2 regions of the Telluria sp. BA11 genome follow, and region 2 is predicted to be linked to the other one. Evidence: riboswitches for the same ligand, from Rfam matches in the RefSeq annotation. Region 2 holds a riboswitch; the other holds the start of a gene.
The links. A riboswitch is a leader RNA that binds a small molecule or an ion and turns the genes downstream of it on or off. The one in region 2 is predicted to bind cobalamin.
Positions count from the first base shown of each region.

Region 1: it holds a riboswitch for cobalamin, as region 2 does, so the genes downstream of both, AC1MGT_RS10445 (cobaltochelatase subunit CobN) here and AC1MGT_RS14645 (TonB-dependent receptor domain-containing protein) in region 2, are expected to answer to the same signal.

Region 1 covers NZ_CM155275.1:2,389,880-2,397,122, forward strand. Annotated here, with positions in the region: gene AC1MGT_RS10445 (cobaltochelatase subunit CobN) at 1-2,028, opposite strand, end outside; cobalamin riboswitch at 2,205-2,423, opposite strand; gene kynU (kynureninase) at 2,696-3,958, shown strand; gene kynA (tryptophan 2,3-dioxygenase) at 4,003-4,890, shown strand; gene AC1MGT_RS10460 (VOC family protein) at 4,917-5,297, shown strand; gene ssb (single-stranded DNA-binding protein) at 5,476-5,997, opposite strand; gene uvrA (excinuclease ABC subunit UvrA) at 6,467-7,243, shown strand, end outside.
Region 2 covers NZ_CM155275.1:3,327,824-3,335,066, forward strand. Annotated here, with positions in the region: gene AC1MGT_RS14625 (cobyrinic acid a,c-diamide synthase CobB) at 1-588, opposite strand, end outside; gene cobO (cob(I)yrinic acid a,c-diamide adenosyltransferase) at 588-1,214, opposite strand; gene AC1MGT_RS14635 (ABC transporter ATP-binding protein) at 1,211-1,990, opposite strand; gene AC1MGT_RS14640 (FecCD family ABC transporter permease) at 1,987-3,009, opposite strand; gene AC1MGT_RS14645 (TonB-dependent receptor domain-containing protein) at 3,070-4,902, opposite strand; cobalamin riboswitch at 4,968-5,203, opposite strand; gene AC1MGT_RS14650 (histidine phosphatase family protein) at 5,224-5,766, opposite strand; gene AC1MGT_RS14655 (adenosylcobinamide-GDP ribazoletransferase) at 5,766-6,548, opposite strand; gene cobT (nicotinate-nucleotide--dimethylbenzimidazole phosphoribosyltransferase) at 6,545-7,243, opposite strand, start outside.

The DNA of each region.
Region 1 (7,243 bases), 940 kb from region 2:
GTGGCGCCCCACGTGCACGACGGCGTCGGCCTTGAAGCGGTCGCGGATCCAGTGGTAGAAGGCCAGGTACTGGTGCGGCGGTGTGATGCTGGTATTCGCGTGCAGCAGTTCTTCATCGACTTCCCAGCCGCGCGGCGGCTGCGGGCCGATGAACACATTGCCGAACGTGAGGCCCGGTACCAGCAGCTTGCCGCTGTCGACCATCACCTTGCCCGGCGCCGGGCCCCAGCCGCGCATGCCTTCGATGCCGTAGCCGATCAGGCGCCGATACAGTGGCGCGAGCGCCTTGCACGGACTGGGCTTGCTGTCGTCGAGACAGGCGCGGTAGCCGTCTTCGAGCGCATGCAGGTCGCGCGTGGCCTGCACGCGCTGCGGATGGTCGACACCCTCGACCAGGTGCAGCAATTCCTTGATGATCGTCTCGGCCTGCTTGCGGCCCGGCGCGCGCTCGCCCTGCGCTTCGGCGACCAGCACGTCGGCATGCAGGCGGCCCAGCATGCCGTCCTTCATCTCGCCCTGCACGCGCGGTGCAAGCGTGGCGAACCAGCGCGCGTAGTCGGCCGCGCTGACGCTGTTCACCACACCGCTCATTTCGCGCAGCGCGGCGCGGTCTTCGGGCAGGTTCACGCCGTGCGCCATGATCATGTCGAGCAGCGCTTCGGGCGTGGCGGGTAAATCGCCGACCGTGTAGCCGGCGGCTTTCAGCGCGTGCAGCATGTCGAACAGCGATGCCGGCACGTTCAGGTTGTCGGCGCCGATGTTCTGGCGGCCCGGCGGGTGGTTGTAATAGACCATCGCGACGCGCTTGTCGGCATTGCGCTTGGCACGCAGCGCCAGCCAGCGGCTCACGCGCGCCGTCATGCGATCGACTTCGGCCGGCAGCAGCACCGGCGGGCGGTTCTCGATGCCGGTCAGGCGGTCGCGCTGCGACTGGCCCAGCGCCGCCACCACCACCGGCTGGCCGATTCCCTGCAGCTCGGGCAGCGCGACGCGGTACTGGACCGAATCCGGCGGCAGGCCATCGGGCGAAAGCTGCCACTGCATGGCGGTGCGGTCCGACAGGCGGATCGCCTTGAACACGGGGATATCGAAGCGTTTGAAGGCTTCGCTGACGACTTCGCGCCCTTCGGCGGCGCCGACGACGAAGTCCTGCAGCACCACCAGCGCCGCGGGCTTCGCTGGCGCGATCAGCTCAGGCAGGCGCACCAGCGCTTCGCGCGAGGCGCCGCCCCAGCGCGTGAGCAGCTGCACGCAGGCCTGGCCTTGCTCTTCGATGCGGCGGCACAGCGCAGCCGGCACCATGCCATCCATGTTCGCCAGATCGAGCACGACGACGGTCGGGCGGTCCTTCAGACCCAGCTTGGCGGCGTTGCCCCAGGCGGCGGCATCCTGCAGCTCGTTCTGGCCGACGCGCAGGCGCAGCGTCGGCTCGGGCAGCGGAGGGCCCAGCGCTGTTGATGGATGCAGCAGGTGGGCGATGAGGGCCGTGGTGTTGTCCACGCCGCCGGCTTGCCAGACGCGCCGCGCCGCGAGCCAGTGGCGGGCCGCGGGATTGGCCTCTGCCGCCTGCAGCGCGGCGGGCGCCGGCGCTTCGGCCGCCAGTTCGCGCAGCAGCTCGGGCGCGAAGCCGGCCAGGCTGCCGTGCGCCGCGCGCGTCATCAGGTTCAGGCTTGCTTCGCCATTGAAGGCCAGCACCGCGGTGCCTGGCTTTGCATGGCGCGCCAGCGCATCCTTCATGCGGCGCGCCGGATCGCCGAACAGCGACACCGCCAGCACCGTGTCGGCGCCGGTGATCCACTGGCCCACCTCGCGTTCACTGGCGGCCATCAACTGGGCCGGCGTGCGCAACTGAATCCGGTCGCGCGGGTGGCTGGCCAGGTGGCGGTGCGCAGCTTCGATCGCGCCCGGCGCGGCGCGCTCGGTGACCACGGCGAACATGGTGGCGGCGTGGCCGTGGGCGCAGGCAAGCAGGGACGCGAGCAAAAGCACCAGCGCAGTACAGGCGCGGGGGAGCGAAGCAGTGTTCATGTGAACGTCGACCTTTCAGCTGCGCGCCAGGGCGCGCATGACAACGGGCAGACGTCTTCCTTCCACGCGGGACGCAGCAGCCACGCGCACGCGCACGTGCGAACGCCTGCGCGAGCGCATTGGCAACACGGAAGGAACGACGAACTACCAACCGGCACGCCCACACCCCGGGACGTACGCAATGCATCGTGAAGGCCGGTCTTCTGGCTTGCCGTCATCCTTCCCGGGTCCTGCCTTCCCGTGCACGGGGCACAGTGGCGTTCGACGAGGGTCGTCAGGCATACAGCAGCGGGGGCTGCGCCGGACTGGCGTGCGATGGATTCGCACACGTCACCGGCTTCCCGTTTCACCTTCCTGCAGACGAGCAGGACGGCACCATTCACTTGATTGGGCGCGATTCTACAGCCCGGGTGCGCCACTGTCACCGCATTCTTTGGCCTCTAGGGAAGCACTGATTAATTCATGGAGGCGGACTTGGCACGGAAAATAGCCACCCTGCGGCGTTGCAAATTCTCGCAATAGCTCGCTATTGCTGCGATTTGCGCCTTGCATGGCGGCTTTTTCCGCAGCCAATTCCATCCCCCAGAATAAATCAGTGCTTCCCTAGCCTAGAATGGCGGTATCGTCCGGCCAGGCCGGCACCCACTACTTCTTCGCGACCGTTCACATGATCACACGACAAGACTGCCTGGCCCTCGACGCGGCCGATCCGCTGGCCCCTCAGCGCAATGCGTTTGCGCTGCCGGACGGCGTGATTTACCTCGATGGCAATTCGCTCGGCGCCCGCCCCCGCGCGGCCCTGCAACGTGCGCAGGACGTGATCGCCGCCGAATGGGGCAATGACCTGATCCGCAGCTGGAACACGGCCGGCTGGTACGACCTGCCGCAGCGCCTGGGCACCCTGATCGCGCCGCTGATCGGCGCCGCCGCCGATGAAGTGGTGGTCACCGACTCGACTTCGGTGAACCTGTTCAAGGCGCTGGCTGCGGCGCTCAAGATGCAGGCCGACGCACCGGCGCACGCGGCCCGCCGCATCATCCTCACGGAGCGCGACAACTTCCCGAGCGATATCTACATGGCCGAAGGCCTGATCGGCTGGCTCGAGCGCGGCTACGAGCTGCGCCTGCTCGACAGCTGGGCCGACCTGCCGGCCGCCCTCGAAGGCGACGCCGGCGGCCAGGTGGCGGTGGTGATGCTCACGCACGTGAACTACCGCACCGGCCGCATGCTCGACATGAAAACGATCACGGCGCAGATCCACGCCGCCGGCGCGCTGGCGATCTGGGACCTGGCCCATTCGGCCGGCGCGGTCGAGGTAGACCTGAATGGCGCCAACGCCGACTTCGCGGTGGGCTGCACCTACAAATTCCTCAACGGCGGGCCGGGCGCGCCTGCATTCATCTGGGTGCCGCAGCGCCACCACGCGCAATTCACGCAGCCGCTCACGGGCTGGTGGGCGCATCGCCAGCCGTTCGCGATGCAACCGGCGTTCGCGCCGGTGGCCGGCATCAAGCGCGCGATGTGCGGCACGCAGCCGGTGGTGGCGCTGGCGCTGATCGAATGTGGGCTGGCCGTGTTCCAGGACGTGACGATGGCGGCGCTGCGCAAGAAGTCACTGGCGCTGTCGGACCTGTTCCTGGCGCTGCTCGAACAGGAATGCGCCGCGCATCCGCTGGAACTGATCACGCCGCGCAATCATGCGGACCGTGGCAGCCAGGTAAGCGTCACGCATCCGCATGGCTACGCGGTGATGCAGGCGCTGATCGCACGCGGCGTCATCGGCGACTACCGCGAGCCGCAGGTGATGCGCTTTGGCTTCACGCCGCTGTACACGGGGTATGACGATGTGTGGCAGGCGGTGATGGTGCTCAAGGATATCCTGGACCGCAGTGACTATCAGGTCGATGCCAAGCGCACTGCGGTGACCTGAGCGATTCTCGATCAATTCTCGGTCGATTCCCAAGAGAGGACACGATGCCCTGCCCTGTTAACCCGGATTCGTCCGCCAGCGATGCCGATGTGAGTGGCTGCCCTGTCTCGCAGCCCGGCTACCACGGCGCCAAGCTCGATTTCAGCAAGGACATGAGCTACGGCGACTACCTGTCGCTCGACACGATCCTCAACGCCCAGCATCCGCTGTCGCCCGAGCACAACGAGCTGCTGTTCATCGTCCAGCACCAGACCAGCGAACTGTGGATGAAGCTGATGCTGCACGAGCTGCACGGTGCGCGCGACAACATCGCGCGGGGCCAGCTGCCGGCGGCGATGAAGATGCTGGCGCGCGTGGCCGCGATCATGAATCAGCTCGTGCATGCATGGGATGTGCTGGCGACCATGACGCCGCCCGAGTACACGGCGATCCGTCCGTACCTGGGCGCGTCGTCGGGGTTTCAGTCGCACCAGTACCGCGAGATCGAATTCATCTTGGGGAACAAGAACGTCACGCATTTGCAGGTGCACCAGCACAAGCCTGAAGCGCACGCGGCGCTGCAGGGCGTGCTGGATAAACCGTCGCTGTATGACGAAGCGATCATCGCGATGGCGCGCAGTGGGCTGGCCGTGGATGCGGCGCGGCTTGCCGGGCCATGGCATCAGGCGACGCAGTCGGATCCGTCGGTGAAGGCGGCGTGGATGGTCGTGTATCGCGATACCGACCAGTACTGGCCGCTGTATGAGCTGGGTGAAAAGCTCGTCGATATCGAGACGGCGTTTCGCTTGTGGCGCTTCCGGCATGTGACGACGGTGCAGCGCGTGATCGGTTTTAAAACCGGCACGGGTGGCACGGACGGCGTGGGGTATTTGCGCAAGATGCTCGATGTCGTGCTGTTCCCGGAATTGTTCGAGTTGCGCACCGAGTTGTAATCATCTTCATTCAAGGACCGCCTGCCATGATTTCCCATCTCGACCATTTGGTGCTGACCTGCACCGACCTCGATGCGACGAAGCATTTTTATACGAAGGTCATGGGCATGCGTCTTGAAACCTTTGGCGCGGGGCGGATTGCCTTCAAATTTGGCAACCAGAAGATCAACCTGCACCAGCGCGGCGCCGAATTCGAGCCGAAGGCGCACCTGCCGGTGCCGGGAGCGCTGGATCTGTGCTTCATTGCATCGGTGCCGCTTGATGCTGTCATCGCGCATCTGGGCAGCTGCGACTGGCCTATTGTCGAAGGGCCGGTCGAGCGGACCGGGGCGACCGGCAAGATTCGCTCGGTGTATGTGCGTGATCCGGATCTGAATCTGATCGAGATTTCGGAACCGATCGGCTGAAGTCGTTGCCGCAGGAGCTGCGGCGCACATTTCGTACGCAGCATGATGGGCGTACGGTGGCGCTATCATGCAAGCCGTTTTCTATTTTCTTGATTGAATGCTCGATATGGCGGCGGTAAAAAAAAGCGCCGTGAGTCACAGACCCACGGCGCTTTGATCGCTCCAACAACATTCAGTCTTAGAACGGAATGTCGTCATCCATATCCGAGAAGTTCGGTGCCGGCTTCGGCTGCGGACGTGCTGCCGGTGCCGGTGGCGCCTGGCGTGGTGCTTGCTGGCGTGGCTGCTGTGGCGCCGAGTAGTCGTCGTCCATGCCGCCACCGCCCATCCCGCCACCCATGCCGCCGCCGTCGCCGCCCATGCCCTGGCGACCGCCCAGCATCTGCATGTTTTCAGCGATGACGTCGGTTGCGTAGCGCTCGATGCCGTCCTTGTCGGTGTACTTGCGGGTCTGCAGACGGCCTTCGACGTAGACCGACGAACCTTTTTTCAGGTATTGCGCGACGATCTCGGCCAGGCGACCGAAGAACGAAATACGGTGCCACTCGGTCAGCTCTTTTTGCTCGCCGGTGTTGCGGTCTTTGGATTTGTACGAGGTGGCGACCGCGATGTTCGCGATGGCGTCGCCGCTCGGCATGTAGCGCACTTCCGGATCGCGGCCGAGGTTGCCGACGATGATGACCTTGTTAACTGATGCCATTTGATTACTCCTGCTGGGTATGATCAGCCCTGACTCTGCATGCTTCTAGGCGTCAGGGAACGTGGTGGTACAGCGCACTATTATGAGGCCGGCGCCCGGATTTGCCACAACAATTTGTTGGGATTCATCAGCCGTAACGCAGCGTCATCCGGTCGATTTTGTTGTCAATCCGATCTCATCCATAGCTCGGTAGGGAAATTTATTTTGCGAATCTGAACGCTTTGTCATTGAACCGTTCAGAGGGCGACCCACATACGGCGGACATGTCGTTGTCCAGGCCATCGCGCCACCCGGATGCGCTTGCCGAACCGGCAATGCGCACATTAGAACCACTGGACAAATATACAGCCGTAACAAAAACCAGCTACACTAACGGGTTCTCCCCGATTGGCCCGCTGACCCGGTCGCTTAGCGTTCGCGGCTCCGCCACGGTGGCCCACATAAACTAATAGAAAGTCTGCCCAACTTAATGGAAGAAATTCGCATTCGTGGTGCCCGCACGCACAATCTGAAGAACATCAATCTGGATCTGCCGCGCAACAAGCTGATCGTGATCACGGGTCTGTCGGGCTCCGGCAAGTCGTCGCTCGCTTTCGACACCTTGTACGCCGAAGGCCAGCGCCGCTACGTCGAGTCGCTGTCGGCCTACGCGCGCCAGTTCCTGCAACTGATGGAAAAGCCCGATGTCGACCTGATCGAGGGCCTGTCCCCGGCCATCTCGATCGAGCAGAAGGCGACCTCGCACAATCCGCGCTCGACCGTCGGCACCGTCACCGAAATCCACGATTATCTGCGCCTGCTGTATGCGCGCGTCGGCACGCCATATTGCCCACAGCACCCGCACCATCCGCTGGCCGCGCAGACCGTGTCGCAGATGGTCGACTCGGTGCTGGCCATGCCGGAAGGCACCAAGCTGATGATCCTGGCGCCGGTCGTGGCCGGCCGCAAGGGCGAGCATGGCGACCTGTTCCTGTCGATGCAGGCCCAGGGCTTCGTGCGTTTCCGTATCGCCAGCGGCGTGGCCGCGGCCAAGATCTACGAGATCGACGAGCTGCCCAAGCTGAAGAAGACCGAGAAGCACACGATCGACGTCGTGATCGACCGCATCAAGGTCAATCCGGATATCAAGCAGCGCCTGGCCGAAAGTTTCGAGACCGCACTGCGCCTGGCCGATGGCCGCGCGGTCGCATACGAAATGGATACCGAAAACATGACGGTGTTCTCGAACAAGTTCGCCTGTAATGTC
Region 2 (7,243 bases):
CAGCTCTTCGACTTCACCCGGTAGCACCAGGCCCAGTTGCCGTTCGGGCAGGTGATGCTCCTGGCGCGCCAGGGTGCCGATCAGGGGAATGTCGCGCAGCGACTCCTTGACCATCGCCGCGTGGCCGCTGCTGGCGACGCGGTTGGCGATCACGCCCGCCATCTGCACGGGACCATAGTCACGCAAGCCTTGCGCCACGGCGCCGGCCGTTTGCGCCATCGCCGATGCATCCAGTACCGCCAGCACCGGAATCCCGAACGCACGCGCCAGGTCGGCGCTCGATGGCGTGCCGTCGTACAGGCCCATGACGCCTTCGACGAGGATCGCGTCGGCCTCCGCGGCCGCATCCTGCAGGCGCTGGCGGCAGGCTTCAGGGCCGACCATCCACAGATCCAGGTTGTGGACCGGCGTGCCGCACGCACTTTCCAGCATCACCGGATCGACGAAGTCGGGACCGCACTTGAACACGCGCACGCGCTTGCCCATGCGGATCAGGCGCCGTGCCAGCGCGGCCGTGACGGTGGTCTTGCCCTGGCCGGACGCCATTGCCGCCACCAGCACCACGCGCGCCCCGGGATACGCGCTCATTACCACTCTGTCCCGGCCTGGGCGCCGATCCCCGCCTTGAACGCGTGCTTGACGACGTTCATTTCAGTGACGGTGTCGGCGATCGCCACCAGTTCGGGCGGCGCGCCACGGCCCGTGATCACCACGTGCTGCATGGTCGGACGGTCGAGCAGGTCGGCGATCACGGTGTGCACGTCAACGTACCCGTATTTGAGCGCGATATTCAGTTCGTCCAGCACCACCATGCCGATATTCGGATCAGACAGGAACTGCCTGGCCAGCGCCCACGCCTCGGTCGCTTTCTCGATGTCGCGCTCGCGGTTCTGGGTTTCCCAGGTATAGCCTTCGCCCATCGCATGGAAGCGCACTTCGTCCGGGAAGCGGCGCAGGAAGGTTTCTTCGCCAGTGGACAGCGCGCCCTTGATGAACTGGACCACGCCGACCTGCATGCCGTGGCCCAGCGCCCGCGCCACCATGCCGAACGCGCTCGAGCTCTTGCCTTTGCCGTTGCCGGTATTGACAATGATGATGCCGATTTCCTTGTCGGCCGACGCGATCTTTGCGTCGATAATGGCTTTCTTGCGCTCCATGCGCACGCGATGGCGTTCGTTCAGCGCTGCGGTTTGTTCGGGAGTCATGTCGTTCATGCGGAATCCTCTTGAGGGATGAAGATGCGGCGGCCGTGATGTTCGATCATCTCGATCGGGTGGCCGAGGTAGTCGCCCAGCAGAGCGGGCTGCATGGTCTGTTCATTGGTGCCGGCGTGCCAGCGGCCATCGCCCATCAGCAGCAGCACGTGGGTCGAGATGCGCGAAGCCAGGTTCAGATCGTGGCCGATCATGACCACGGTGTGATTCCGTTCGCGGCACAGGCGCGCGAGCAGGCCCATGACGCTCACCTGGTGCGCCAGGTCGAGCGCATTGGCTGGCTCGTCGAGCAGCAGCAGCGGGGTTTGTTGGGCCAGCAGGGCGGCAATCGCCACGCGCTGGCGCTCGCCGCCGGACAGCGTGCGCACGTCGCGCGCAGCCAGATCACTCACGTCCATCGACGCCAGGGCTTCCAGCGCAACCTGATGGTCATCGCTGCCCTCCCAGTAGCGGTTGGCGTGGTACGGGTGACGCGCAGAGAGCACGCTCTCGAGCACCGTGTAGGCAAAAGCGTCGTGGCGTGACTGGGCGAGAAAGGCGCGTTCGCGCGCCAGGTCGGTCAGCGGCCAAGCCGCCAGGGCGCGCCCGCCGATGTGAACGGCGCCGCCGTCGGGCTGGTGCAAGCCGGCCAGCGTGCGCAGCAAGGTGCTCTTGCCGGCGCCGTTGCGGCCGATGATGCTCCAGCATTCACCGGGTTGCGCAGACCAGTCGAGGCCCTGCACCAGGGTGCGCCCGGCAATGGACAGGCGCAGGTCGTGGGTGGCGATGGTGCTCATTTGCGCATGCGGTGCAGTTGGTACAGGAAGACCGGCGCACCGATCATCGCGGTGATGGCGCCGACCGGCAGCTGCTGCGGCGCGACGATCGTGCGCGCCAGCGTATCGCACAGTACAAGGAACGCGCCGCCGCTCAGGACGACGGCAGGAATCAGTACGCGGTGATCGGGCCCGAAGGCGAAGCGGCAGGCGTGCGGCACGATCAGGCCGACGAACCCAATCGAACCCGCGCTGGTGACGGCGCTCGCCGTGAGCAGCGCCGACACGAAGAACAAGCCCTTGCGCAGCGCACTCACGCGCACGCCCAGCGTGACGGCATTTTCGGCGTGCAGCGCGACCATGTTCATGGCGCGCGCGCTACGCATGGCAAACAGCAGCGCGCCGACCAGCACGAGCCACGGCGCCAGGCGCAGCGGCGCGCCGGCCAGGTCGCCAATCAGCCAGAAGATCATGCTGCGCAGGCGCCCCTCCGGCGCGATCGACAGCATGAGGGTAACGAGGGAGCCGCACAGGGCCGAGACGATCACGCCGGTCAGCAGCAGCATCGAGGCGCCGCCTTCGGCAGCCTGGCCGCTGCGCAGGTCGCGCCGCGCCAGCGCGTACAGGAGCAGGGAGACGCCGACCGCGCCGACCAGCGCGGCCGCATCGACCATCAGCGTGGACGCCATGAGCAGCAAGGCGAGGAGGGCGCCGACCGAGGCGCCGGACGAGACGCCCAGCACATACGGGTCGGCGAGGGGATTGCGTAACAGCGCCTGCATCATCAGGCCGGCCAGGGCGAGGGCGCCGCCGGTGGCAAAGGCCACCAGCGCGCGGCTGGCGCGCAGGTCGAGCAGCGATGCAGACAGGGATTCGGGTTGGCCACTGGCCAATTGGCGCAGGGCGTCGGGGATGTCGCTGAGCGGCACGCGGATGGAACCGGTCATGCCCGAGAACAGCAGGGTGGCAATGGCCAGGACCAGCATGGCGCCGACGATGAGCGTGGCGCGTTGGCGTAATGACGGGACAGATGCTTGCATGCGGGCCCTGATAGTTGATCGATGCCCGCGGCGCGTGCGCCGCGGGCGGAAAATGCCAGCTTAACGGATGCCGTAGCGCAGCGACGCGAACCAGGTGCGGCCGCTGGTGCCATAGTTGCGCGCCACTTCGTAGTTCTTGTCCGCGACGTTGTTCACGCGCAGGAGCAGGGACCAGTCGGGCGTGAACTGGTACGTGGTGTACAGGTTCAGCAAGCCGTAGCCGCCCAGGCGGTTGGTGTTGGGCGCGTTGTCGAAGCGGTCACCCGACACGGTCAGCTCGGCGCCGCTTTTCAGCTGGCCCATCACGTAGTCGGCAGCGAAGTTGGCATGCTTCTTCGCGCGGCGCGCCAGCTGGCGGCCGGTGGTGTCATCGCGCGGATCCTGCCAATCGAGACTGGCGCGCAGGTTCACGTCCATCAGGCGCGTGCTGCCGGCCAGCGAGAAGCCTTCGAGCGTCGCTTCGTTGACGTTGTAGGCGCAGCTGCGGTTGATGCCGTCCGGGCATGGCGTGCTTGATACGATCATGTCGGTCAGGCGATTGTGGAAGTACGTGGCATCGAGGTTGTAGCCGTTGCCGTCGTAGCGCAGGCCCACTTCGCGGTTGCGGCCTTTTTCGGGCTTGTTCGTCGCCAGGCCGTAGCCCGGGAAGTACAGTTCGTTGAAGGTCGGGGCGCGGAAGCTCGTGCCGATGCTGGCGGTGGCGCGCAGGCCGTTGCCGAACTCGTAGCCGTAGCCGGCGGCGCCGGTGTTCTGGCTGCCGTAGACCGAGCGGTCCTGACGTGCGCTGACATCGAACAGGTGATTGGCGCGCTTGGCCGAGTAGGCCGCGGCATACGAATTGGTGATGCGCGTCTGGCGCATCGACGAGACTTCTTCCTTGCGGTGGTTGAACAGCAGCTGCAGCGTGTCCTGGCCGATCGCGACGTTGTTCTGCCACGAGAATTCGTTCTGCTTGGTGTCGATCTGGCTGGCGCCGCTGGCCGTGGCGTTGCTGAAGTTGCCCGACTTGTCTTCTGAACGTGCGTACTGCACGGTGCTGCGCCAGTTTGGCAGGAGCTGGTTGGTCATGTAGACGGCGGCGGTATTGATGTCCGAGTCGCTGTGCACGTCGTAGCTGCCGGAACCACTGGCATCGTACTGGCTGTACGTGCGGCTGGCCAGGAACTGGGCGCCGATCTCGTGACCCGGCGCGAGCGCCATCGACACACGGCCATTGGCATTGCGGCGGCGGTAGCCGTCTTCGTCGGCGTTGTAGCCTGACGCGCCGGGCCGCGTGGACGAGAAGCCGTCCGACTCTTCATAGCCGGCGCCAAAGGCGTAGCTGATGGCATTCGGGCCGCCGCTGCTGCCGAAGATGCCTGCATCGCCCTGCAGCGTCGCGTTGCTGCCCGCGCCCACCGAAGCGGTGACGACAGGTGCGCCTTCGCCCTTGCGGGTGAAGATCTGGATCACGCCGCCGATGGCGTCGGCGCCGTACAGCGTGCTCAGTGGCCCGTAGACGATTTCAATGCGGTCGATGGCGCCCAGCGGGATGGCATTCCAGCTGGCGGTGCCGGTGGTGGACGAGCCGATGCGCACGCCGTCGAGCAGCACGACGATCTGGTTGGCGTTTGCGCCGCGCACATAGACGCTGGTCGTGGTGCCGGCCGGGCCGTTGCGGGCGATCTCGATGCCGCGCTGGCGCTGCAGGATGTCGGCCACCGAGCCGGCGCCCGAGCGCGCGATTTCTTCGGCGTTGATGACGGTGGTGTCGGCGATCAGGTCGGCAGCGAGTTGCGGCGTGCGGGTCGCGGTGACGACGACGGTGTCAGCGACTTCGGCGATGGCGGTGGACGAGATGAGGGCGAGTGCGAGCGACACGGCGGCCGCTTGCCGGCTTACTGGAAAATTCATGAGTGGTTCTTATCAAAGGCATCCCGCCGACGTCCCCGTGGGCTGGATTCAAAGGATCGCGCTGTGCGCGTATCCACCTTTTGGCCGGTATCCGGGCTGACAAGTATGGCCGTCCGACCTTCCCATGCTCAGAAAAGCACAGTGGTATGAGGGGGCGGTTTGCCGCAGGACCCGATGAGAGGCTGCAGCACTTGCTTACCGTTGCGGGGGCAGCACGCGTTGGCCCTGTGAAGAGCTTCGTGTTTCCCGTTTAACTGCACCTGCGAACGCAGGTGCGAGCACCAAAACGCGCTCATTATAAGGTGGTTGCCCCGGGCATTGTCATATTTCCAGCACCATGACTTCGCCGTAGCCGATCTGGTGTGGTGTCGATGCCGCACGCAGCGCAGCATCCTCCAAGGTGCCGCCGCCGGACATGGCGTGCAGCAGGCGCATGGCGCCGGCGTGGCAGATGACGAGTGCCTCGGCGTGCCTTGCGCGCTGGATGTCGGCTTGAAACGCGGCCACGCGCACGGCCACCTGCATGACGTTTTCGCCGCCGCCGGGGCGGTAGTGGAGCAGGTCGGCGTTCCAGGCATCGATCTCGTCCCGGGCGATGTCGTCCCACTGGCGCAGCTCCCAGACGCCAAAGTCCATCTCGGCCAGGCGCGCGTCGAACGTGGGCGCGCTTGACAGCTGCTGCGCCAGCACGGCGCAGCGTTGCAACGGGCTGGCGTAGACCGGCATGGCGCCGGGAAGGCCTTGATTGGTCAGCGCCGCCAGCACGCGTGCGGTGTCTGTTGCTTGCGCTGGCAGGTCGGTGCGGCCGTAGCAGTACCCGGCCGGCACGTCCGGTTTCGGGTGGCGTACGAGGTACAGGCGCATCAGGCCAGCGCGCCGCGGCCGAGCGTGGCCAGTACCGCGATATAGATGGCGACTTCGGCCAACTGCTGCACGGCGCCGAGGCAGTCGCCCGTATAGCCCTGCAGCCGGCGCGTGAACATGCGGGCCAGCCAGCGCGTGGCCAGCAAGGCCGCAAACACCGCCGCGCCAATCGCAGCCAGGTCTAGCAGGCCAACGGCGAACAGCACGAGCGCGGGCACGAGCACCGTGAGCGTCGCGATCCCGAATTCGTCGCTGCTCATGCGCACGGCCAGCGGCTTGGCCTTGCCTTCGGCGCGGGCGTATTCCATCTGCCAGATCAGGGACGTGGCGGCCAGGCGCGAGAGCGGGTGTGCCAGCAGCAGGGCGCCGATGGCGGTAAGGGGCGGCAGCGTGGCGAGTGCAGCCAGCTTCGCGCCGAGCATGCAGACGATGCCGATCGCACCATACGCACCGACGCGCGAATCCTTCATGATGTCGAGCGCGCGTTCTTTCGTCATGCCGCCGCCCAGACCATCGCAGGTGTCGGCGAAGCCGTCTTCGTGGAAGGCGCCGGTGAGGTAGATCGTTGCGGCGGTGGAGAGCACGGCGGCCACTGGCGCTGGCAGCCAGTGCCCGGCGATGAAGTAGACGGCCGCGCCGATGGCACCTACCACCACGCCAACCAGCGGGAAGTAGCGCGACGCATGATTGAGCCATGCCGGCTCGAAGCCGACCCAGCGCGGGATCGGCAGCCGCGTGAAGAACTGCAGCGCAATGAAGAACAGGCGCAGTTGATGGATCATCCCGCGTGCGCGCCCAGTTGTGCCGAGACCTGGGCCGATGCGAAGGTCGCCATCTCGCCCAAGAAGTTGGCGGCTGCGTGCAGCAGGGGCAGGGCAAGGGCGCTGCCGGTGCCTTCGCCCAGACGCAGGCCCAGGTCGAGCAGCGGCCGTGCCCCAAGCTGCTCGAGCAGCAGGGCGTGGCCATGCTCGCCCGAGCAGTGCGCGAACACGCAGTAGTCAAGGATCGCCGGTTGCAGGCGCGCGGCGACCAGCAGCGCGCTGGTGACAATGAAGCCGTCGATCAGCAGCACCTTGCGCAGGCTGGCTGCCTGCAGCATGGCGCCGGCCATCATCGCGATTTCGAAGCCGCCGAAGGTGGCCAGCAAGTCGAGCGGTTCGCGCACGCTGGCGTGACGCGCGACGGCGGCAGCAACCACGTGCTCTTTATGGCGGATGCCATCAGGCGTCAGGCCGGTGCCGGCGCCGACGCAGGCAGCCGCCGGCTGCCCGGTCAGCTTGTGCATCAGGGCGGCGGCAGAAGTCGTGTTCCCGATGCCCATCTCGCCGAAGCCCACGACGTTGCCGGGCAGGTCGCGCGCCAGGGCCATGCCGTGTTCGAGGGCGGTAGCACAGTGCTGCGCCGACATCGCCGGTTCGATGGCGAAGTTATTGGTGCCATTGGCGACTTTTCGGTCGAGCAGACCATCCCGCACGCC